Regions from separate parts of the Stenotrophomonas sp. SMYL41 genome, predicted to be linked through region 2. Evidence: riboswitches for the same ligand, from Rfam matches in the RefSeq annotation. Region 2 holds a riboswitch; the other holds the start of a gene.
What was found. Region 2 has a riboswitch for S-adenosylmethionine ahead of V3B30_RS17290 (homoserine O-succinyltransferase). Riboswitches for the same ligand answer to the same signal wherever they lie in the genome.
Positions count from the first base shown of each region.

Region 1: linked by a shared signal. The riboswitch ahead of V3B30_RS14470 (homoserine O-succinyltransferase) and the one ahead of V3B30_RS17290 (homoserine O-succinyltransferase) in region 2 are both predicted to bind S-adenosylmethionine.

Region 1 is NZ_JAWIRX010000012.1:5,678-18,769, reverse strand. Features, by position in the region: gene V3B30_RS14480 (peptide chain release factor 3) at 1-1,501, opposite strand, end outside; gene V3B30_RS14475 (M23 family metallopeptidase) at 1,568-2,452, opposite strand; SAM riboswitch class I at 2,601-2,719, shown strand; gene V3B30_RS14470 (homoserine O-succinyltransferase) at 2,797-3,828, shown strand; gene V3B30_RS14465 (O-succinylhomoserine (thiol)-lyase) at 3,825-5,060, shown strand; gene V3B30_RS14460 (homoserine dehydrogenase) at 5,057-6,124, shown strand; gene V3B30_RS14455 (alpha/beta hydrolase) at 6,181-7,176, opposite strand; gene V3B30_RS14450 (L-serine ammonia-lyase) at 7,304-8,686, opposite strand; gene V3B30_RS14445 (glutaredoxin family protein) at 8,786-9,016, shown strand; gene V3B30_RS14440 (YceI family protein) at 9,100-9,672, opposite strand; gene V3B30_RS14435 (cytochrome b) at 9,676-10,248, opposite strand; gene V3B30_RS14430 (YceI family protein) at 10,245-10,889, opposite strand; gene V3B30_RS14425 (ATP-binding protein) at 11,054-13,092, shown strand, end outside.
Region 2 is NZ_JAWIRX010000016.1:61,691-70,080, reverse strand. Features, by position in the region: gene V3B30_RS17300 (peptide chain release factor 3) at 1-919, opposite strand, end outside; gene V3B30_RS17295 (M23 family metallopeptidase) at 986-1,870, opposite strand; SAM riboswitch class I at 2,019-2,137, shown strand; gene V3B30_RS17290 (homoserine O-succinyltransferase) at 2,215-3,246, shown strand; gene V3B30_RS17285 (O-succinylhomoserine (thiol)-lyase) at 3,243-4,478, shown strand; gene V3B30_RS17280 (homoserine dehydrogenase) at 4,475-5,542, shown strand; gene V3B30_RS17275 (alpha/beta hydrolase) at 5,599-6,594, opposite strand; gene V3B30_RS17270 (L-serine ammonia-lyase) at 6,722-8,104, opposite strand; partial or broken gene V3B30_RS17265 (glutaredoxin family protein) at 8,204-8,390, shown strand, end outside.

The sequences.
Region 1 (13,092 bases), on a different contig from region 2:
AGACCAGATGGCCGGCCGCATCCAGCGCCAGGTTCAGCGCGTTCTTCTCGCGGAACTCTTCCAGCTTCTTCTCGTTGCTGCAGTGGACCCAGCGCGCGGTGGTCACGCTGACCGGCTCGAAGGTGGCTTCCACACCGTACTCGTCCTTCAGGCGGTAGGCGGCCACGTCGAACTGCAGCACGCCGACCGCACCCAGGATCAGGTCGTTGCTGGTGAGCGGGCGGAAGAACTGGGTCGCGCCTTCCTCGGACAGCTGGGCCAGGCCCTTCTGCAGCTGCTTGAGCTTGAGCGGATCGCGCAGGCGTGCACGGCGGAACAGTTCCGGGGCGAAGTTGGGAATGCCGGTGAAGGTCACCGCTTCACCTTCGGTGAAGGTGTCGCCGATGGAAATGGTGCCGTGATTGTGGATACCGATCACATCGCCCGGCCACGCCTCGGCAGCGATCTCGCGGTCACTGGCCATGAAGGTCAGCGCGTTGGCCAGCTTCATTTCCTTGCCGGTACGTACGTGGAAGGTCTTCATGCCGGCGCTGAAGCGGCCCGAACAGACCCGCATGAACGCCACGCGGTCGCGGTGCTGCGGGTCCATGTTGGCCTGGATCTTGAACACGAAACCAGTCAGCTTGTTTTCTTCCGGGGCGATCTCGCGACCGGTGGTGGAGCGCGCCTGCGGTGCCGGTGCGTGTTCGACGAAGAAGTCCAGCAGCGGCTGCACGCCGAAGTTGTTGACGCCCGAGCCGAAGAACACCGGGGTCTGCTTGCCCTCGCGATAGGCCTGCAGGTCGAACGGGTGGCTGGCGCCCTGCACCAGTTCCAGTTCGTCACGCAGGTCGGCCAGCATCTGCGCACCGATCTTCTCGGCCAGGCCGGGGGCATCGATGGACGGGAAGATGGTCGAGTCCTGGCGGGTGAAGTTGCGGCCCGGTTCGTACAGGTGCACTTCGCCGGTCAGCAGGTGGACCACGCCCTTCAGGCGCTGGCCCATGCCGATCGGCCAGGTCACCGGGGCGCACTGGATGCCGAGCACGGTTTCCACTTCATCCAGCAGCTCGATCGGGTCCTTGCCCTCGCGGTCGAGCTTGTTGATGAAGGTCATGATCGGGGTGTCGCGCAGGCGGCACACTTCCATCAGCTTGATGGTGCGTTCTTCCACGCCCTTGGCCACGTCGATCACCATCAGCGCCGAGTCCACCGCGGTCAGCACGCGGTAGGTGTCTTCGCCGAAGTCGGCGTGGCCGGGGGTGTCGAGCAGGTTGACGATCTTGCCTTCGTACGGGAACTGCATCACCGAGGAGGTGACGGAGATGCCGCGCTCCTTTTCCAGGGCCATCCAGTCGGACGTGGCGTGGCGGGCGGCCTTGCGGCCCTTGACCGAACCGGCCATCTGGATCGCGCCCCCGAACAGCAGCAGCTTTTCGGTCAGCGTGGTCTTGCCTGCGTCAGGGTGGGAAATGATGGCGAAGGTGCGGCGGCGCGACGCTTCGTTGGCGACTTCGGACATGGCAGTGGCGCCCGCCCGGGGCGCTTTTCAAAGAGATAAGCGCCCGATTATACCGGCCGGGGCCGGTCAGCGCCCGGTACCGCCTTCAGCCGCGCCCTGGCGGGCGAACTGCAGTTGGCCCTGTTCGGCGAAGATGCGCACCGGCACCGAGCGCAGGTTCATGCCCCGGTTGACCTGCACCACGAAGTGCAGGTGCGGCGCGCTGCTGTAGCCGCTGTTGCCGGACAGACCGATCGGCTGCCCGGCCCCTATCGCCTGGCCGCGACGCACACGCATGCCGCCGGCCTGCAGGTGGCCGTACAGGGCCATGCTGCCGTCGCTGTGCAGCACGCGGATGAAGTTGGCGCGGGCACCATCACGTTCGCGGTCCTGGCCGTTGCCACGGAAGCCATCCTGGATCTGCATCACCGTGCCCTCGCGCGCGGCCAGCACCAGGGTGCCCTCCGGCAGCGCGAAGTCGACCGCGTCGCGGTTCTCCTCGTCGTCATGGCTGAAGCGTCCCTGCGGCGCCTGGTCCACGCGCAGGCGGGCCGCGTCGAACGGCAGGCGGTAGGCGACATCTTCGGCCTGTGCGGCCGGGTTGCCCGGCACCGACTGCAGGCGCAGATCGAGCATGCGGCCATCGATCGGGGCGGGCAGGTGGCCGACCACCAGGCTGCTGTCGCCCTGGATCAGCGACTCGACCGGGAGGCCTTCAACCGGGTGCCCAGGGGCGGCGCGCAGCTGGATCTGCAGCGGCCCCGCCAGCCCGTTGTCGATGCGGGCCTGCCACTGCCCGCCGACCGGCTGCAGGCGCAACCGGGCCATGGGGGCGGTGACCTCAGCGCTGGCTGCGCGGGTGGCCGGGACAGGCGAGGGAACCAGTCCCCACCCCTGGCGCCAGTCGCCGGCGTGTGCGGTCGCGCTCGCCAGCAGAGTCAACAGCAGGCAGGACAGGGGCAGGCGCGGCATCGGCGTTTCCAGCGAAAAGGACCGCCGGGACTGTAGCTGATCCTGAACGGGACGACCGCGACGGCCTTCGCATAGTGTTCCTGAAAATATTCATCGCTTTATCCGTATGAAGGGATTGACAGTGCGGAAAAGGGCTGGCATCGTGGCTCCACCATCGAGACCGGCAGAGGGACAGGCCCTTTGAAGCCGGGGCAGCCCGCAGGCGCGCAAGCGTCTGCGTAGGTGCCAAATCCTGCGGGGACCGTGGCGTCCACCGAAAGATGGTTCGAACCATGCACCACACGTGCATCTCGAACGTGGGCCCCGCGAAGGCTCGATGGCCGATTCCCCAACCGGATCCCGCCATGAGCTTCGCCGCCAGTACCGCCATTCGCCCCGAACCCTTTGTCCCCGTCAGCGTGCCGGTCGAAGACCGCGTGCATGCCGAGCGCGGTGAGTTCGCCGCGGTGCTGTCGATGCGCCACGCAGGCCCCAGCCCGGTGCGCCTGCGCTATGAGTGGGTCGGCCCGGCCAATGCACCGGTGGTGGTGCTGGCCGGTGGCATTTCCGCCCACCGCCACGTGGCGTCCAACGCACAGTTCAGCGAGAAGGGCTGGGCCGAAGACCTGGTGGGCAGCGGCCGGGCGCTGGATCCGCAGCAGCTGCGCGTGCTGGCCTTCGATTTCATCGGTGCCGACGGTGCACTGGATGTGCCGATCGATACCGCCGACCAGGCCGATGCATTGGCGCTGCTGCTGGACCACCTCGGCATCCGCGCGCTGAAGGCGTTCGTGGGCTACTCCTACGGCGCGCTGGTCGGCCAGCAGTTCGCGATCCGTCATCGTGCCCGCGTGCGCCAGCTGGTGCTCGCCAGCGGCGCGCACCGACCGCATCCGTATGCCGCCGCCTGGCGCGCACTGCAGCGCCGCGCGGTCGCGCTCGGCCAGCTGCAGTGCGGCGAAGACCATGGCCTCGCCCTGGCGCGGCAGTTCGCGATGCTCAGCTACCGCACGCCGGAAGAATTCGGCGAGCGCTTCGATGCCGCGCCGGAGGTCATCAATGGCCGCGTGCGCGTGGCCGCCGAAGACTATCTCGACGCCGCCGGTGCGCAGTACGTCGCGCGCACGCCGGTGACCGCCTACCTGCGCCTGTCCGAATCGATCGACCTGCATCGCGTTGATCCCACCGCGATCCTGCCGCCGACCGTGGTGGTGGCGGTGGAGGGCGACCGCCTGGTGCCGCTGGCCGACCTGGTCGGCCTGGTCGAAGGGCTGGGTCCGCGCGGCAGCCTGCGCGTGCTGCGCTCGCCCTACGGCCACGACGCCTTTCTCAAAGAAACCGATCGCATCGACGCGATCCTCGCCACCGCCTTCCGCACTTCTGGAGAGTCCGCATGAGCCTGCACGCCAACGAGCCGTCCTGTAGTCGTACCACTGCCGCCGTCCGTGCCGGCATCGATCGGGACACCGCGCATGGCGCGGTCACGCCGCCGATCGTGCTGTCGTCGAACTTCAGCTTTGAAGGCTTCGGCAACAAGCGCCAGTACGACTACACGCGCAGTGGCAACCCGACCCGCGACCTGCTCGGCGAGGCGCTGGCCGAACTGGAAGGCGGCGCCGGCGGCGTCATCACTGCGACCGGCATGGGCGCGATCAACCTGGTGCTGAACGCGCTGCTTCAGCCGGGTGACACCCTGGTGGTGCCGCACGATGCCTACGGTGGCAGCTGGCGCCTGTTCAATGCGCTGGCAAAGAAGGGCCACTTCGAGCTGGTCACCGCCGACCTGACCGATCCGCGTGCGCTGGCGCAGGCGCTGGCCACGCAGCCGAAACTGGTGCTGGTGGAAACCCCGTCCAATCCGCTGCTGCGCATCACCGACCTGCGTTTCGTCATCGATGCCGCGCACAAGGCTGGCGCACTCGTGGTGGTTGACAACACCTTCCTGTCGCCGGCCCTGCAGCAGCCGCTGTCGTTTGGCGCGGACCTGGTGCTGCACTCCACCACCAAGTACATCAACGGACACAGCGATGTGGTCGGTGGCGCGGTGGTTGCGCGCGATCCGGCGCTGCACGAGCAGCTGGTGTGGTGGGGCAATGCGCTGGGCCTGACCGGCTCGCCGTTCGATGCCTTCCTGACCCTGCGCGGCCTGCGCACGCTGGACGCGCGCCTGCGCGTGCACCAGGAAAACACTGCGTCCATCGTTGCCCTGCTGGACCAGCATCCGGCGGTCGGCGCGGTGTACTACCCAGGCCTGGCCGATCACCCGGGCCACGCCATCGCCGCGCGCCAGCAGAATGGCTTCGGCGCGATGCTGTCGTTCGAACTGGCGCACTGTGCCGGTGATGATCCGCACGCGGCGGTGCGTGCGTTTGTCGACGGACTGCGCTGTTTCACCCTGGCCGAATCGCTGGGCGGCGTCGAAAGCCTGATCGCGCATCCGGCCACCATGACCCATGCAGCGATGACCGCCGAAGCACGCGCAGCGGCTGGCATCAGCGAAGGGCTGCTGCGCCTGTCGGTTGGCATCGAGGCCGAGCGTGACCTGCTGGCGGACCTCGGCGCTGCGCTGCAGCGCGCCGAAGCCGTGATCGATGCGGCTGCGCGCCGCAAACAGGTGGTGGATGCATGAGCGCGCTCGCCGCTGAAATTCCCGTGCTGGGCGCAGGACGCCTGGCGCTGCTGGGTACCGGCACGGTCGGCTCGGCCTTCGTGCAGCGCTACCAGTTGCTGCAGGCACGCGGGCTGGAACTGCCCAGCGTGCAGTGGCTGGCCAATTCACGTACCGCGCTGGAGATTGATCGCGACCTGGTGCTGCCATTGGAACTGGCACGTCGCGCACCACGCGATGGCCAGAGTTCGCCGCCATGGGCGAGCGCCGAAGGGCTGGAACGGGGCGACGTGGTAGTGGATGCGACGGCCAGTGAAGACGTGGCCGCCCGCCACGTGCAATGGTTGGCACGCGGCGTGCACGTGGTGACCGCCAACAAGCTGGGCCGTGGCGCGCAGCTGGCCCGTGCGCAGGCCATTGCCGAAAGCTGTGCCGACAGTGGCGCGCGTTATGGCGACAGCGCGACCGTGGGTGCTGGCCTGCCATTGCTGAGCAGCCTGCGCGCGCTGGTGGCCGGTGGCGATCACATCCACGCCATCGAAGGCGTGCTGTCCGGTTCGCTGGCGTGGCTGTTCCATCGCTATGACGGCCAGTCGCCGTTTTCGGCTGCGGTGCGCGAGGCACTGGCGGCCGGTTACACCGAACCCGATCCGCGCCTGGACCTGTCCGGCGAGGACGTGCGCCGCAAGCTGCTGATCCTGGCGCGCAGCAGCGGGCTGGCACTGGATGCGTCGCAGGTGCAGGTGGATTCGCTGGTGCCTGATGCGCTGGCGGCGTTGCCGCTGGAAGATGCCGTGGCTGCGTTGGAGCAGCTGGATGCGCCGCTGCAGGCGCGTTGGCAGCAGGCACGTGACAACGGTCGCGTACTGCGTTTCGTTGGCCGTGTTGACGGCGAAGGTGCGCAGGTGGGCCTGCGCGAGCTGCCGGCCGATCATCCCTTGGCGCAGGGCGCAGGCACCGACAACCGCGTGGCCATCCACAGCGATCGCTACCGCCGCCAGCCGTTGTTGATCCAGGGGCCGGGCGCGGGCGCGGAAGTTACCGCAGCCGCGTTGCTGGATGACGTGCTGCGGATCGTGGGTTGATCACATGGTTCCTGTAAGGCCGAGCGCATGCTCGGCGCTACAGAAGCAGCCGTCGGTCAGCGGGACTTCAAGGCCTTCAACAACGCGGCGTTGAACTGCTTCGGGTCCTGTACCTGCGGCGAATGGCCCAGTCCGGCGAACTCGACCAGCGTCGCGCCGGGAATCGCTGCGGCCGCTGCCTTGCCGAGTACCGGATAGTTGCCCAGCGCCGCCTTCACCGCAGGCGGTGCCAGGTCACGGCCGATCGCAGTGCGGTCCTTCTGGCCGATGAACAGCGTGGTCGGCACCTGCAGGTTCTTCAGTTCGTACACCACCGGTTGGTTGAACACCATGTCCGAGGCCAGCGCCTGGCTCCATGCAACGGCCTGCTTGCCCGGGCCTTCGTACATGCCCGACTGCATCCGCGCCCACGGTTCGTAGGCGGGTTTCCACGTGCCGTCGTAGTACACGTCCAGCTGGTAGCGGCGGATGCTGTCATAGCTGGTTTTGAGTTCTCCGGCATACCACGCATCGACGCTGCGCCAGGGAACGCCCAGCGCTTTCCAGTCCTCCAGCCCGATGGGATTGACCAGCGACAGCGTGCGCAGGTCCTGCGGGAACATCAGCGCGTAGCGCACCGCGAGCATGCCGCCCATCGAGTGACCGACCAGGTGCACCGGCGTATCCCCCAACTGCAGCTGCTGCAACAGGGCATGGGTGTTGGCAGCCAGCTGCGCAAACGTGTACTGATAGCGTTCGGGCTTGCTGGACTTGCAGAAACCCACCTGGTCCGGAGCGATCACCCGGTAGCCTGCGTTCAACAGCGGCGCGATGGTCTGCTGCCAGGTGGCGGCGCAGAAATTCTTGCCGTGCAGCAGTACCACCACGCCGATGGCGCGGCGTTTGGGCAGGACGTCCAGGTAGGCCATCTCCAACGGCTGCCGCTGCGACTCCAGCGCGAAGGTCTTCACCGGATAGCCGTAATCGAAGCCTTCCAGCCGCGGGCCATAGGTCGGCGTGGCAAGGGCGGACAGTGGCAGGCAGGCAAGCAGGGCAGCGGCGATCACGCGCATGGGGCAATCCGGGGCAGGGGAAGCCCGAGCCTAACCGGAACGTGGTGATGGTGTCGTCCGATCCAGAGCCGAGCCCATGCTCGGCTGCTCCTGCCCCATCAGCCGAGCATGGGCTCGGCTCTACAGCTCAGCACTCGATGACGTTCACCGCCAGGCCACCGCGGCTGGTTTCCTTGTACTTGTCCTGCATGTCGCGGCCGGTATCGCGCATGGTCTTGATGACCTTGTCCAGCGACACCTTGTGCTTGCCGTCGCCACGCATGGCCATGCGCGAAGCATTGATCGCCTTCACCGCGCCCATCGCGTTGCGTTCGATGCAGGGGATCTGCACCAGGCCGCCGATCGGGTCGCAGGTCAGGCCGAGGTTGTGTTCCATGCCGATTTCCGCAGCATTCTCGATCTGGCTCGGGTTGCCGCCCAGTGCCGCAACCAGGCCACCGGCCGCCATCGAGCAGGCCACGCCCACTTCGCCCTGGCAGCCGACTTCGGCGCCGGAAATCGAAGCGTTTTCCTTGTACAGGATGCCGATCGCCGCCGAGGTCAGCAGGAAGTCGAACACGCGCTGTTCGTTGGCGCCGGGGCAGAAGCGGTCGAAGTAATGCAGCACCGCCGGCAGCACACCGGCGGCGCCGTTGGTCGGTGCGGTCACCACGCGGCCACCGGCGGCGTTTTCTTCGTTCACTGCCAGCGCGTACAGGTTGACCCAGTCCAGCGTGGTCAGTGGATCGCGCATCGCCGCTTCCGGCTTCGACGACAGCTCGCGGTACAGCGCCGGTGCGCGACGACCGACCTTCAGGCCACCCGGCAGCACGCCTTCCTCGCGGATGCCACGCGCGACGCAGGACTGCATCGCGCTCCAGATCTCGCGCAGGTTGGCGCGGATCTCGTCTTCGCTGCGCCAGCACTTCTCGTTCTCGAACATCAGCTGGGCGATGCTCAGGCCGCTGCGTGCGGTCTGCGCCAGCAGCTCGTCGCCGCTCTTGAACGGGTAGGGCAGCGGGGTCTCGTCGGGCACGATGCGGTCATCGGCCGCGTCGTCCTGGTTGACCACGAAGCCGCCACCGACCGAGTAGTAATCGCGGGTGGCGATCACTTCGTCGTCGGCGTTGTACGCGGTGAAGCGCATGCCGTTGGTGTGGTACGGCAGCTTCTGGCGCTTGTTCATGCCGAGGTCGCGCTTCTCGTCGAAGGCGATCTCGTGCTGGCCCATCAGCTGGATGCGCTTGCTGCTGCGGATGCGCTCCAGGGTGGCCGGGATGATGTCCGGGTCGATCAGGTTCGGCCGCTGGCCTTCCAGGCCCAGCAGGATCGCCTTGTCGGTGCCATGGCCGCGGCCGGTCAACGCCAGCGAGCCATAGACATCGGCGCGGATGCGCGCGACCTCGTGCAGGCGGCCCGGATCGAGCAGCCAGCGATGGATGAATCGCTCGGCGGCCTTCATCGGCCCGACGGTGTGCGAGGAACTCGGGCCAATGCCGATCTTGAAAACGTCGAACGTGCTGACAGCCATGGATGCCAAACTGCGGGTACCGGACAAGCGGCTATTCTAGCGGCTTGCCGGGCCATCCGATGGCTGCGGCGCAGCATTTCCGCCACGGGAGCCTGACCGGTGTTGACCCTGATCCAGCGTGACGATTGCCACCTGTGCGACCTGGCGCTGGCCGAACTGGCCAAAGCGCGGGCGCCGGAGTTCGAGTCGGTGTTCCTCGATGACCAGCCGGCGCTGGAAGCGCGCTATGGCGCGCGGGTGCCGGTGCTGCGCGACGAGCACGGCGAGCGCGAGCTGGACTGGCCGTTCGATGCGGCCACGGTGCAGGCCTGGCTGGCCGCAGGGCGTTGAATCTTGCGGTAGTGCCGGCCGCTGGGGGGCAACCCCGCCATGCCCGGTGATGCCGGCCAGCGGCCGGCACTACCAGACCCGCTTTATTTCGCGTCGAACTTCACGATCGTGCTGATTGCGGTGTCGTCCGGGATGGTCTTGGTGTCCGCCCAGTCACCGCCGCCGACGCCGAAGTCCAGGCGCTTGACCGTGGCCTTGCCGGTCAGCACCGGCTGGGTGCCCGGCTTCCAGGTGAAAGTGAGGGTGACCGGCTTGCTGACGCCGCGCAGCTCCAGGGTGCCATCGGCGGCGAACTGGTCGTTGCCCACTGCGCGGAAGCCCTTGGCGGTGTAACGCGCGGTGGCGAACTTGCTGACATTGAAGAAGTCGGCGCCCTGCAGGGTCGAGTCACGATCGCTGTTGCCGCTCTTGGCGCCAGCCAGCGGAATCACCACGTCCAGCGAACCGGCGGCCGGGTTGGCCGGGTCGAAGCTGAGCTTGGTGGCAAAGCCCGGGAAGCTGCCGGTGAACACTTCGCCGTCGTACTTGGTGGCGAACACCAGGATCGAGCCGGCGCCCGGGGCCTGCGCATAGTCCGCAGCAAGCGCCGGGACGGTAGCCAGCATGCCGGCCAGGGCGGCGGCCACGGCGGCCGGAGTGGTCAGTTTCAGGTTCATCGGTCAGTCCTTCTGAGGGGAGGCGAGCCAGCCGCGCGGCAACATGCGGGACAGCGTTGCATCGCGCTGGAACAGGTGGTGGTAGAAGGCAGCGCCGGCATGGGCCAGCACCACCGCGATCAACAGCCAGAAGCCGTATTCGTGGAGGGCATGGGACACCGCGACGACCTGCGGGTCGGGGCCGCTCAGCTTGGGCACGTCGACCAGGCCGAACCAGCGGAACGGGCGCAGGCCACTGGCCGAGTCGTACAGCCAGCCCGACAGCGGGATGGCGAACATCAGCACATACAACAGCACGTGGGTGGCACTGGCGATGCGTTCCTGCCAGCTGGGCACGCCCGGCACCGGCTTCGGTGCCCCGGCATACAGGCGCCAGCCTAGACGGAACAGCACCAGTGCCAGCACGGTGATGCCGATCGACTTGTGCGCGGTGTAGACCCAGAAGTACCTGGGCGTCTTGGGCAGTTCGCCCATGGTCAGGCCAACCACGCCCAAGGCGAGGATCAGCAGTGCGATCAACCAGTGCAGGATCTGGCTGACACTCCCCCAGGCGGCAGGGGTGTTCTTGGCGGTCATGAAGGGTCCTTGGGGGCCGTCGTGTTGTCGGAGTGTGGAACGGGGGCGGGAGTTCCCGGGGCGTCGCTGCGGTCGAGGGTGGCTTCAGCCTCGATCCTCACCTGTACCGCATCACCGATGACGCCCGGCCAGGCGGTGATGCCGAACGCGCGCCGGCTCAGCGTAGTACTGGCGGAAAACCCGGCGGTGCGTCGGAATGGAGGGAGCGGGTAGCGCTTGAGCGCGTTGAGGGTCACGTCCAGGGTGACTTCCTGGCTGACCCCGCGCAGGGTCAGCGTGCCGATCACATGCGCACGCTTGGCGTCGATCGGTTCGACCCGGCTGGAGACGAAGCGTGCGCTGGGGAATCGCTCGCCGTCGAGCAGGCTGCGGGCCAGCGTGGCCTGGTTCCACTTGGCGTCGCCCAGGTCCAGTCGCGACACGGGGATGTCCACTTCCAGGGTGGCGTCGCGCCAGTTGTCGGGATCGAACAGCACGCGGCCTTCGCTGCCGGACACCGTGCCCATGGCCTGCGAGTAACCCGCGTGGTCGATGGAAAACAGCACCCGCGTATGCACCGGATCGAGGCGATAGGTGTCAGCGGCCGCCCAGGCAGGGGCGGTGGCGAGCAGCATCGGCAGCAGGGCCAGGCAGGGACGCATCGATGGCGGGCTCCGGAAGGGGACGCTGTGATCATACGCACAGCCCCCTGCCAACGTTGCGTGCATGGCTGCAACAGTTCGTGGTGGCGCCACCGCTGGAAACACGCTGTTGCAGCCATGAACCCGGCCCTGTGTGACAATCGGCCCAGGACAGGGGGTTCAGGATGACGAGCGGCTGGCGCCGGTGGTGCCGTGGCATCGCAGGTATGGGTCTGCTGCTGGTGGCGATGGCCACGGCGGCTGCAACCCTGGACATGGCAGAAACACCGCGCCTGCGCCGATTCGGTGCCGCCGAAGGCTTGCCGTCGCGCATGGTGGTGGCGCTGGCCGAGGACCGCCAGGGCCACATCTGGGCGGCCACTGACGGTGGGCTCGCCCGTTATGACGGCAACAGCCTGCGGGTCTGGGAGCACGATCCGGAACAGCCGGGCTCGCTGCCTGGAAACGAGATCGAGACCCTGCTGATCGACCCGCTGGACCGGGTCTGGCTGGGCATCAACGGCAAGGGCGTTGCCCGCCTGGATGCCGATCGCGAACGCTTCCGGACCTTCGACACGGTCAATTCCACCTGCCAGGGGCAGTTCTGGGCACTGGCCTATGTCGACGACGCCTTGTGGATCGGTACCAACAACCATGGCGTCTGCCGTCTTGGCGAAGATGGCAGCGTGCGCCTTTTCACCCATGATCCAGCGCATCCGGGTGGCCTGCCCAGCAACAGCATCTTCACCAGCCTGGTCGATGCACAGGGCCGCCTGTGGGTGGGCACCGAAGCCGGTGTGGCACGTTGGAATGGCAGCGGGTTCGAGCCGGTAGGCGCGCGGGAACTGGGTACGCTGAGCGTGCTCCGGTTGAGCCGTGATGCGGAGGGTTCGATCTGGGTAGGCAGCCAGAACGATGGCCTGTACCGCATCGATGGCCAGGACCGGGTCAGTCGCCCGCGCTGGCCCGACAGCGCCCAGCTGCGCTCGGCCCTGGTCCTGGCCGATCGCCAGGGGGGCTACTGGGCTGGCACCTCCGATGGCCTGTTGCGAGGGGATGCGGCGGCGCTGCGCCGGCTGGAAGGCGACCGCGGCAGCGGCTTCCTGACCGCGCACAGCGGCGTGCTCGATCTGCTGCAGGATCACGAGGGCGGATTGTGGGTGGCGCTGCTGACCCAGGGCCTGGCCTATCTGCCGCCGGACTGGCGGCGCTTCTCGATCTGGAACCAGCTCGACGGCAAGCCGCTGGACAGCCAGTACCTGTTGAGCGCGGCCAGCGACGGGAAGAACTACTACGTCGGCTCGGCGCGAGGGGTGTACCAGCTGGATGCGCAGGGCACCCTGCGCCTGCTGGCCAGCGACCGGCAGCTCGGCAATGGCGTGGTGTGGTCGGTGTTGCCGCGCCCGGATGGTCGCCTGTGGCTGGGACGCGGCGGTCGCATCACTGTCTACGATCCGGCCACCGGCGCGCTGCGCGATCTGCGGATCGATGGCAGTGCCGACCTGCGCCAGCGCATCGACCTGATGCGGCAGGCGCCTGACGGCACGGTGTGGGTGTCGGTGATGGGCCTGGACCTGCAGCAGCGCAGTCCGGACGGGCGGCTGCTGCACAGCTATCCGCTGGAGCATTTCCGCGGAACGGCCGATGCGCCGATCGAGCAGATCCGCTTCGACGCCCATGGCCGGCCCTGGGTGATGGGCGACATGGGCATCTGGCGCGAGCAGGCTGGACGCTTCGAGGCAGTACCGGGCGTTTCGCGCGGGCCCATCTACGACCTGGTGTGGATCGATCCGCAGCAGTTGTGGCTGGCGCGCCAAGGTGCGTTCGAGCGCTACCAGTGGGATGGCATGAGCCTGCGCCTGATCCAGCGCATCGACGCCAGTGCGGGCGTGCCGCCGGTCACCATGGGGGGGCTGGCGCTGGCCGACAATGGCCAGCTGTGGGCCACCACGCCGCGCGGCCTGCTGCGCTGGGACCCGAAGACGCGGCGCCTGCAGCAGTTCAACGAACGCGATGGCCTCTCCGATGCGGAGTTCACCGGCCGCCCGCCGGCGGTCAACGCCGACGGCCGCGTGCTGGCCGTCACCCAGACCGGGTTGGTTGCCTTCGATGTGAATGCCGACGACACCGTGCTGCCGTCTTCATCGCTGGTGATCGCCGAAGTGCGGGTGCGCCGCGATGATGCGCGCGGCTGGCAACCGTTGCCGGTCACCGGCACCCTGTT
Region 2 (8,390 bases):
GGTCCATGTTGGCCTGGATCTTGAACACGAAACCAGTCAGCTTGTTTTCTTCCGGGGCGATCTCGCGACCGGTGGTGGAGCGCGCCTGCGGTGCCGGTGCGTGTTCGACGAAGAAGTCCAGCAGCGGCTGCACGCCGAAGTTGTTGACGCCCGAGCCGAAGAACACCGGGGTCTGCTTGCCCTCGCGATAGGCCTGCAGGTCGAACGGGTGGCTGGCGCCCTGCACCAGTTCCAGTTCGTCACGCAGGTCGGCCAGCATCTGCGCACCGATCTTCTCGGCCAGGCCGGGGGCATCGATGGACGGGAAGATGGTCGAGTCCTGGCGGGTGAAGTTGCGGCCCGGTTCGTACAGGTGCACTTCGCCGGTCAGCAGGTGGACCACGCCCTTCAGGCGCTGGCCCATGCCGATCGGCCAGGTCACCGGGGCGCACTGGATGCCGAGCACGGTTTCCACTTCATCCAGCAGCTCGATCGGGTCCTTGCCCTCGCGGTCGAGCTTGTTGATGAAGGTCATGATCGGGGTGTCGCGCAGGCGGCACACTTCCATCAGCTTGATGGTGCGTTCTTCCACGCCCTTGGCCACGTCGATCACCATCAGCGCCGAGTCCACCGCGGTCAGCACGCGGTAGGTGTCTTCGCCGAAGTCGGCGTGGCCGGGGGTGTCGAGCAGGTTGACGATCTTGCCTTCGTACGGGAACTGCATCACCGAGGAGGTGACGGAGATGCCGCGCTCCTTTTCCAGGGCCATCCAGTCGGACGTGGCGTGGCGGGCGGCCTTGCGGCCCTTGACCGAACCGGCCATCTGGATCGCGCCCCCGAACAGCAGCAGCTTTTCGGTCAGCGTGGTCTTGCCTGCGTCAGGGTGGGAAATGATGGCGAAGGTGCGGCGGCGCGACGCTTCGTTGGCGACTTCGGACATGGCAGTGGCGCCCGCCCGGGGCGCTTTTCAAAGAGATAAGCGCCCGATTATACCGGCCGGGGCCGGTCAGCGCCCGGTACCGCCTTCAGCCGCGCCCTGGCGGGCGAACTGCAGTTGGCCCTGTTCGGCGAAGATGCGCACCGGCACCGAGCGCAGGTTCATGCCCCGGTTGACCTGCACCACGAAGTGCAGGTGCGGCGCGCTGCTGTAGCCGCTGTTGCCGGACAGACCGATCGGCTGCCCGGCCCCTATCGCCTGGCCGCGACGCACACGCATGCCGCCGGCCTGCAGGTGGCCGTACAGGGCCATGCTGCCGTCGCTGTGCAGCACGCGGATGAAGTTGGCGCGGGCACCATCACGTTCGCGGTCCTGGCCGTTGCCACGGAAGCCATCCTGGATCTGCATCACCGTGCCCTCGCGCGCGGCCAGCACCAGGGTGCCCTCCGGCAGCGCGAAGTCGACCGCGTCGCGGTTCTCCTCGTCGTCATGGCTGAAGCGTCCCTGCGGCGCCTGGTCCACGCGCAGGCGGGCCGCGTCGAACGGCAGGCGGTAGGCGACATCTTCGGCCTGTGCGGCCGGGTTGCCCGGCACCGACTGCAGGCGCAGATCGAGCATGCGGCCATCGATCGGGGCGGGCAGGTGGCCGACCACCAGGCTGCTGTCGCCCTGGATCAGCGACTCGACCGGGAGGCCTTCAACCGGGTGCCCAGGGGCGGCGCGCAGCTGGATCTGCAGCGGCCCCGCCAGCCCGTTGTCGATGCGGGCCTGCCACTGCCCGCCGACCGGCTGCAGGCGCAACCGGGCCATGGGGGCGGTGACCTCAGCGCTGGCTGCGCGGGTGGCCGGGACAGGCGAGGGAACCAGTCCCCACCCCTGGCGCCAGTCGCCGGCGTGTGCGGTCGCGCTCGCCAGCAGAGTCAACAGCAGGCAGGACAGGGGCAGGCGCGGCATCGGCGTTTCCAGCGAAAAGGACCGCCGGGACTGTAGCTGATCCTGAACGGGACGACCGCGACGGCCTTCGCATAGTGTTCCTGAAAATATTCATCGCTTTATCCGTATGAAGGGATTGACAGTGCGGAAAAGGGCTGGCATCGTGGCTCCACCATCGAGACCGGCAGAGGGACAGGCCCTTTGAAGCCGGGGCAGCCCGCAGGCGCGCAAGCGTCTGCGTAGGTGCCAAATCCTGCGGGGACCGTGGCGTCCACCGAAAGATGGTTCGAACCATGCACCACACGTGCATCTCGAACGTGGGCCCCGCGAAGGCTCGATGGCCGATTCCCCAACCGGATCCCGCCATGAGCTTCGCCGCCAGTACCGCCATTCGCCCCGAACCCTTTGTCCCCGTCAGCGTGCCGGTCGAAGACCGCGTGCATGCCGAGCGCGGTGAGTTCGCCGCGGTGCTGTCGATGCGCCACGCAGGCCCCAGCCCGGTGCGCCTGCGCTATGAGTGGGTCGGCCCGGCCAATGCACCGGTGGTGGTGCTGGCCGGTGGCATTTCCGCCCACCGCCACGTGGCGTCCAACGCACAGTTCAGCGAGAAGGGCTGGGCCGAAGACCTGGTGGGCAGCGGCCGGGCGCTGGATCCGCAGCAGCTGCGCGTGCTGGCCTTCGATTTCATCGGTGCCGACGGTGCACTGGATGTGCCGATCGATACCGCCGACCAGGCCGATGCATTGGCGCTGCTGCTGGACCACCTCGGCATCCGCGCGCTGAAGGCGTTCGTGGGCTACTCCTACGGCGCGCTGGTCGGCCAGCAGTTCGCGATCCGTCATCGTGCCCGCGTGCGCCAGCTGGTGCTCGCCAGCGGCGCGCACCGACCGCATCCGTATGCCGCCGCCTGGCGCGCACTGCAGCGCCGCGCGGTCGCGCTCGGCCAGCTGCAGTGCGGCGAAGACCATGGCCTCGCCCTGGCGCGGCAGTTCGCGATGCTCAGCTACCGCACGCCGGAAGAATTCGGCGAGCGCTTCGATGCCGCGCCGGAGGTCATCAATGGCCGCGTGCGCGTGGCCGCCGAAGACTATCTCGACGCCGCCGGTGCGCAGTACGTCGCGCGCACGCCGGTGACCGCCTACCTGCGCCTGTCCGAATCGATCGACCTGCATCGCGTTGATCCCACCGCGATCCTGCCGCCGACCGTGGTGGTGGCGGTGGAGGGCGACCGCCTGGTGCCGCTGGCCGACCTGGTCGGCCTGGTCGAAGGGCTGGGTCCGCGCGGCAGCCTGCGCGTGCTGCGCTCGCCCTACGGCCACGACGCCTTTCTCAAAGAAACCGATCGCATCGACGCGATCCTCGCCACCGCCTTCCGCACTTCTGGAGAGTCCGCATGAGCCTGCACGCCAACGAGCCGTCCTGTAGTCGTACCACTGCCGCCGTCCGTGCCGGCATCGATCGGGACACCGCGCATGGCGCGGTCACGCCGCCGATCGTGCTGTCGTCGAACTTCAGCTTTGAAGGCTTCGGCAACAAGCGCCAGTACGACTACACGCGCAGTGGCAACCCGACCCGCGACCTGCTCGGCGAGGCGCTGGCCGAACTGGAAGGCGGCGCCGGCGGCGTCATCACTGCGACCGGCATGGGCGCGATCAACCTGGTGCTGAACGCGCTGCTTCAGCCGGGTGACACCCTGGTGGTGCCGCACGATGCCTACGGTGGCAGCTGGCGCCTGTTCAATGCGCTGGCAAAGAAGGGCCACTTCGAGCTGGTCACCGCCGACCTGACCGATCCGCGTGCGCTGGCGCAGGCGCTGGCCACGCAGCCGAAACTGGTGCTGGTGGAAACCCCGTCCAATCCGCTGCTGCGCATCACCGACCTGCGTTTCGTCATCGATGCCGCGCACAAGGCTGGCGCACTCGTGGTGGTTGACAACACCTTCCTGTCGCCGGCCCTGCAGCAGCCGCTGTCGTTTGGCGCGGACCTGGTGCTGCACTCCACCACCAAGTACATCAACGGACACAGCGATGTGGTCGGTGGCGCGGTGGTTGCGCGCGATCCGGCGCTGCACGAGCAGCTGGTGTGGTGGGGCAATGCGCTGGGCCTGACCGGCTCGCCGTTCGATGCCTTCCTGACCCTGCGCGGCCTGCGCACGCTGGACGCGCGCCTGCGCGTGCACCAGGAAAACACTGCGTCCATCGTTGCCCTGCTGGACCAGCATCCGGCGGTCGGCGCGGTGTACTACCCAGGCCTGGCCGATCACCCGGGCCACGCCATCGCCGCGCGCCAGCAGAATGGCTTCGGCGCGATGCTGTCGTTCGAACTGGCGCACTGTGCCGGTGATGATCCGCACGCGGCGGTGCGTGCGTTTGTCGACGGACTGCGCTGTTTCACCCTGGCCGAATCGCTGGGCGGCGTCGAAAGCCTGATCGCGCATCCGGCCACCATGACCCATGCAGCGATGACCGCCGAAGCACGCGCAGCGGCTGGCATCAGCGAAGGGCTGCTGCGCCTGTCGGTTGGCATCGAGGCCGAGCGTGACCTGCTGGCGGACCTCGGCGCTGCGCTGCAGCGCGCCGAAGCCGTGATCGATGCGGCTGCGCGCCGCAAACAGGTGGTGGATGCATGAGCGCGCTCGCCGCTGAAATTCCCGTGCTGGGCGCAGGACGCCTGGCGCTGCTGGGTACCGGCACGGTCGGCTCGGCCTTCGTGCAGCGCTACCAGTTGCTGCAGGCACGCGGGCTGGAACTGCCCAGCGTGCAGTGGCTGGCCAATTCACGTACCGCGCTGGAGATTGATCGCGACCTGGTGCTGCCATTGGAACTGGCACGTCGCGCACCACGCGATGGCCAGAGTTCGCCGCCATGGGCGAGCGCCGAAGGGCTGGAACGGGGCGACGTGGTAGTGGATGCGACGGCCAGTGAAGACGTGGCCGCCCGCCACGTGCAATGGTTGGCACGCGGCGTGCACGTGGTGACCGCCAACAAGCTGGGCCGTGGCGCGCAGCTGGCCCGTGCGCAGGCCATTGCCGAAAGCTGTGCCGACAGTGGCGCGCGTTATGGCGACAGCGCGACCGTGGGTGCTGGCCTGCCATTGCTGAGCAGCCTGCGCGCGCTGGTGGCCGGTGGCGATCACATCCACGCCATCGAAGGCGTGCTGTCCGGTTCGCTGGCGTGGCTGTTCCATCGCTATGACGGCCAGTCGCCGTTTTCGGCTGCGGTGCGCGAGGCACTGGCGGCCGGTTACACCGAACCCGATCCGCGCCTGGACCTGTCCGGCGAGGACGTGCGCCGCAAGCTGCTGATCCTGGCGCGCAGCAGCGGGCTGGCACTGGATGCGTCGCAGGTGCAGGTGGATTCGCTGGTGCCTGATGCGCTGGCGGCGTTGCCGCTGGAAGATGCCGTGGCTGCGTTGGAGCAGCTGGATGCGCCGCTGCAGGCGCGTTGGCAGCAGGCACGTGACAACGGTCGCGTACTGCGTTTCGTTGGCCGTGTTGACGGCGAAGGTGCGCAGGTGGGCCTGCGCGAGCTGCCGGCCGATCATCCCTTGGCGCAGGGCGCAGGCACCGACAACCGCGTGGCCATCCACAGCGATCGCTACCGCCGCCAGCCGTTGTTGATCCAGGGGCCGGGCGCGGGCGCGGAAGTTACCGCAGCCGCGTTGCTGGATGACGTGCTGCGGATCGTGGGTTGATCACATGGTTCCTGTAAGGCCGAGCGCATGCTCGGCGCTACAGAAGCAGCCGTCGGTCAGCGGGACTTCAAGGCCTTCAACAACGCGGCGTTGAACTGCTTCGGGTCCTGTACCTGCGGCGAATGGCCCAGTCCGGCGAACTCGACCAGCGTCGCGCCGGGAATCGCTGCGGCCGCTGCCTTGCCGAGTACCGGATAGTTGCCCAGCGCCGCCTTCACCGCAGGCGGTGCCAGGTCACGGCCGATCGCAGTGCGGTCCTTCTGGCCGATGAACAGCGTGGTCGGCACCTGCAGGTTCTTCAGTTCGTACACCACCGGTTGGTTGAACACCATGTCCGAGGCCAGCGCCTGGCTCCATGCAACGGCCTGCTTGCCCGGGCCTTCGTACATGCCCGACTGCATCCGCGCCCACGGTTCGTAGGCGGGTTTCCACGTGCCGTCGTAGTACACGTCCAGCTGGTAGCGGCGGATGCTGTCATAGCTGGTTTTGAGTTCTCCGGCATACCACGCATCGACGCTGCGCCAGGGAACGCCCAGCGCTTTCCAGTCCTCCAGCCCGATGGGATTGACCAGCGACAGCGTGCGCAGGTCCTGCGGGAACATCAGCGCGTAGCGCACCGCGAGCATGCCGCCCATCGAGTGACCGACCAGGTGCACCGGCGTATCCCCCAACTGCAGCTGCTGCAACAGGGCATGGGTGTTGGCAGCCAGCTGCGCAAACGTGTACTGATAGCGTTCGGGCTTGCTGGACTTGCAGAAACCCACCTGGTCCGGAGCGATCACCCGGTAGCCTGCGTTCAACAGCGGCGCGATGGTCTGCTGCCAGGTGGCGGCGCAGAAATTCTTGCCGTGCAGCAGTACCACCACGCCGATGGCGCGGCGTTTGGGCAGGACGTCCAGGTAGGCCATCTCCAACGGCTGCCGCTGCGACTCCAGCGCGAAGGTCTTCACCGGATAGCCGTAATCGAAGCCTTCCAGCCGCGGGCCATAGGTCGGCGTGGCAAGGGCGGACAGTGGCAGGCAGGCAAGCAGGGCAGCGGCGATCACGCGCATGGGGCAATCCGGGGCAGGGGAAGCCCGAGCCTAACCGGAACGTGGTGATGGTGTCGTCCGATCCAGAGCCGAGCCCATGCTCGGCTGCTCCTGCCCCATCAGCCGAGCATGGGCTCGGCTCTACAGCTCAGCACTCGATGACGTTCACCGCCAGGCCACCGCGGCTGGTTTCCTTGTACTTGTCCTGCATGTCGCGGCCGGTATCGCGCATGGTCTTGATGACCTTGTCCAGCGACACCTTGTGCTTGCCGTCGCCACGCATGGCCATGCGCGAAGCATTGATCGCCTTCACCGCGCCCATCGCGTTGCGTTCGATGCAGGGGATCTGCACCAGGCCGCCGATCGGGTCGCAGGTCAGGCCGAGGTTGTGTTCCATGCCGATTTCCGCAGCATTCTCGATCTGGCTCGGGTTGCCGCCCAGTGCCGCAACCAGGCCACCGGCCGCCATCGAGCAGGCCACGCCCACTTCGCCCTGGCAGCCGACTTCGGCGCCGGAAATCGAAGCGTTTTCCTTGTACAGGATGCCGATCGCCGCCGAGGTCAGCAGGAAGTCGAACACGCGCTGTTCGTTGGCGCCGGGGCAGAAGCGGTCGAAGTAATGCAGCACCGCCGGCAGCACACCGGCGGCGCCGTTGGTCGGTGCGGTCACCACGCGGCCACCGGCGGCGTTTTCTTCGTTCACTGCCAGCGCGTACAGGTTGACCCAGTCCAGCGTGGTCAGTGGATCGCGCATCGCCGCTTCCGGCTTCGACGACAGCTCGCGGTACAGCGCCGGTGCGCGACGACCGACCTTCAGGCCACCCGGCAGCACGCCTTCCTCGCGGATGCCACGCGCGACGCAGGACTGCATCGCGCTCCAGATCTCGCGCAGGTTGGCGCGGATCTCGTCTTCGCTGCGCCAGCACTTCTCGTTCTCGAACATCAGCTGGGCGATGCTCAGGCCGCTGCGTGCGGTCTGCGCCAGCAGCTCGTCGCCGCTCTTGAACGGGTAGGGCAGCGGGGTCTCGTCGGGCACGATGCGGTCATCGGCCGCGTCGTCCTGGTTGACCACGAAGCCGCCACCGACCGAGTAGTAATCGCGGGTGGCGATCACTTCGTCGTCGGCGTTGTACGCGGTGAAGCGCATGCCGTTGGTGTGGTACGGCAGCTTCTGGCGCTTGTTCATGCCGAGGTCGCGCTTCTCGTCGAAGGCGATCTCGTGCTGGCCCATCAGCTGGATGCGCTTGCTGCTGCGGATGCGCTCCAGGGTGGCCGGGATGATGTCCGGGTCGATCAGGTTCGGCCGCTGGCCTTCCAGGCCCAGCAGGATCGCCTTGTCGGTGCCATGGCCGCGGCCGGTCAACGCCAGCGAGCCATAGACATCGGCGCGGATGCGCGCGACCTCGTGCAGGCGGCCCGGATCGAGCAGCCAGCGATGGATGAATCGCTCGGCGGCCTTCATCGGCCCGACGGTGTGCGAGGAACTCGGGCCAATGCCGATCTTGAAAACGTCGAACGTGCTGACAGCCATGGATGCCAAACTGCGGGTACCGGACAAGCGGCTATTCTAGCGGCTTGCCGGGCCATCCGATGGCTGCGGCGCAGCATTTCCGCCACGGGAGCCTGACCGGTGTTGACCCTGATCCAGCGTGACGATTGCCACCTGTGCGACCTGGCGCTGGCCGAACTGGCCAAAGCGCGGGCGCCGGAGTTCGAGTCGGTGTTCCTCGATGACCAGCCGGCGCTGGAAGCGCGCTATGGCGCGCGGGTGCCGGTGCTGCGCGACGAGCACGGCGAGCGCGAGCTGGACTGGCCGT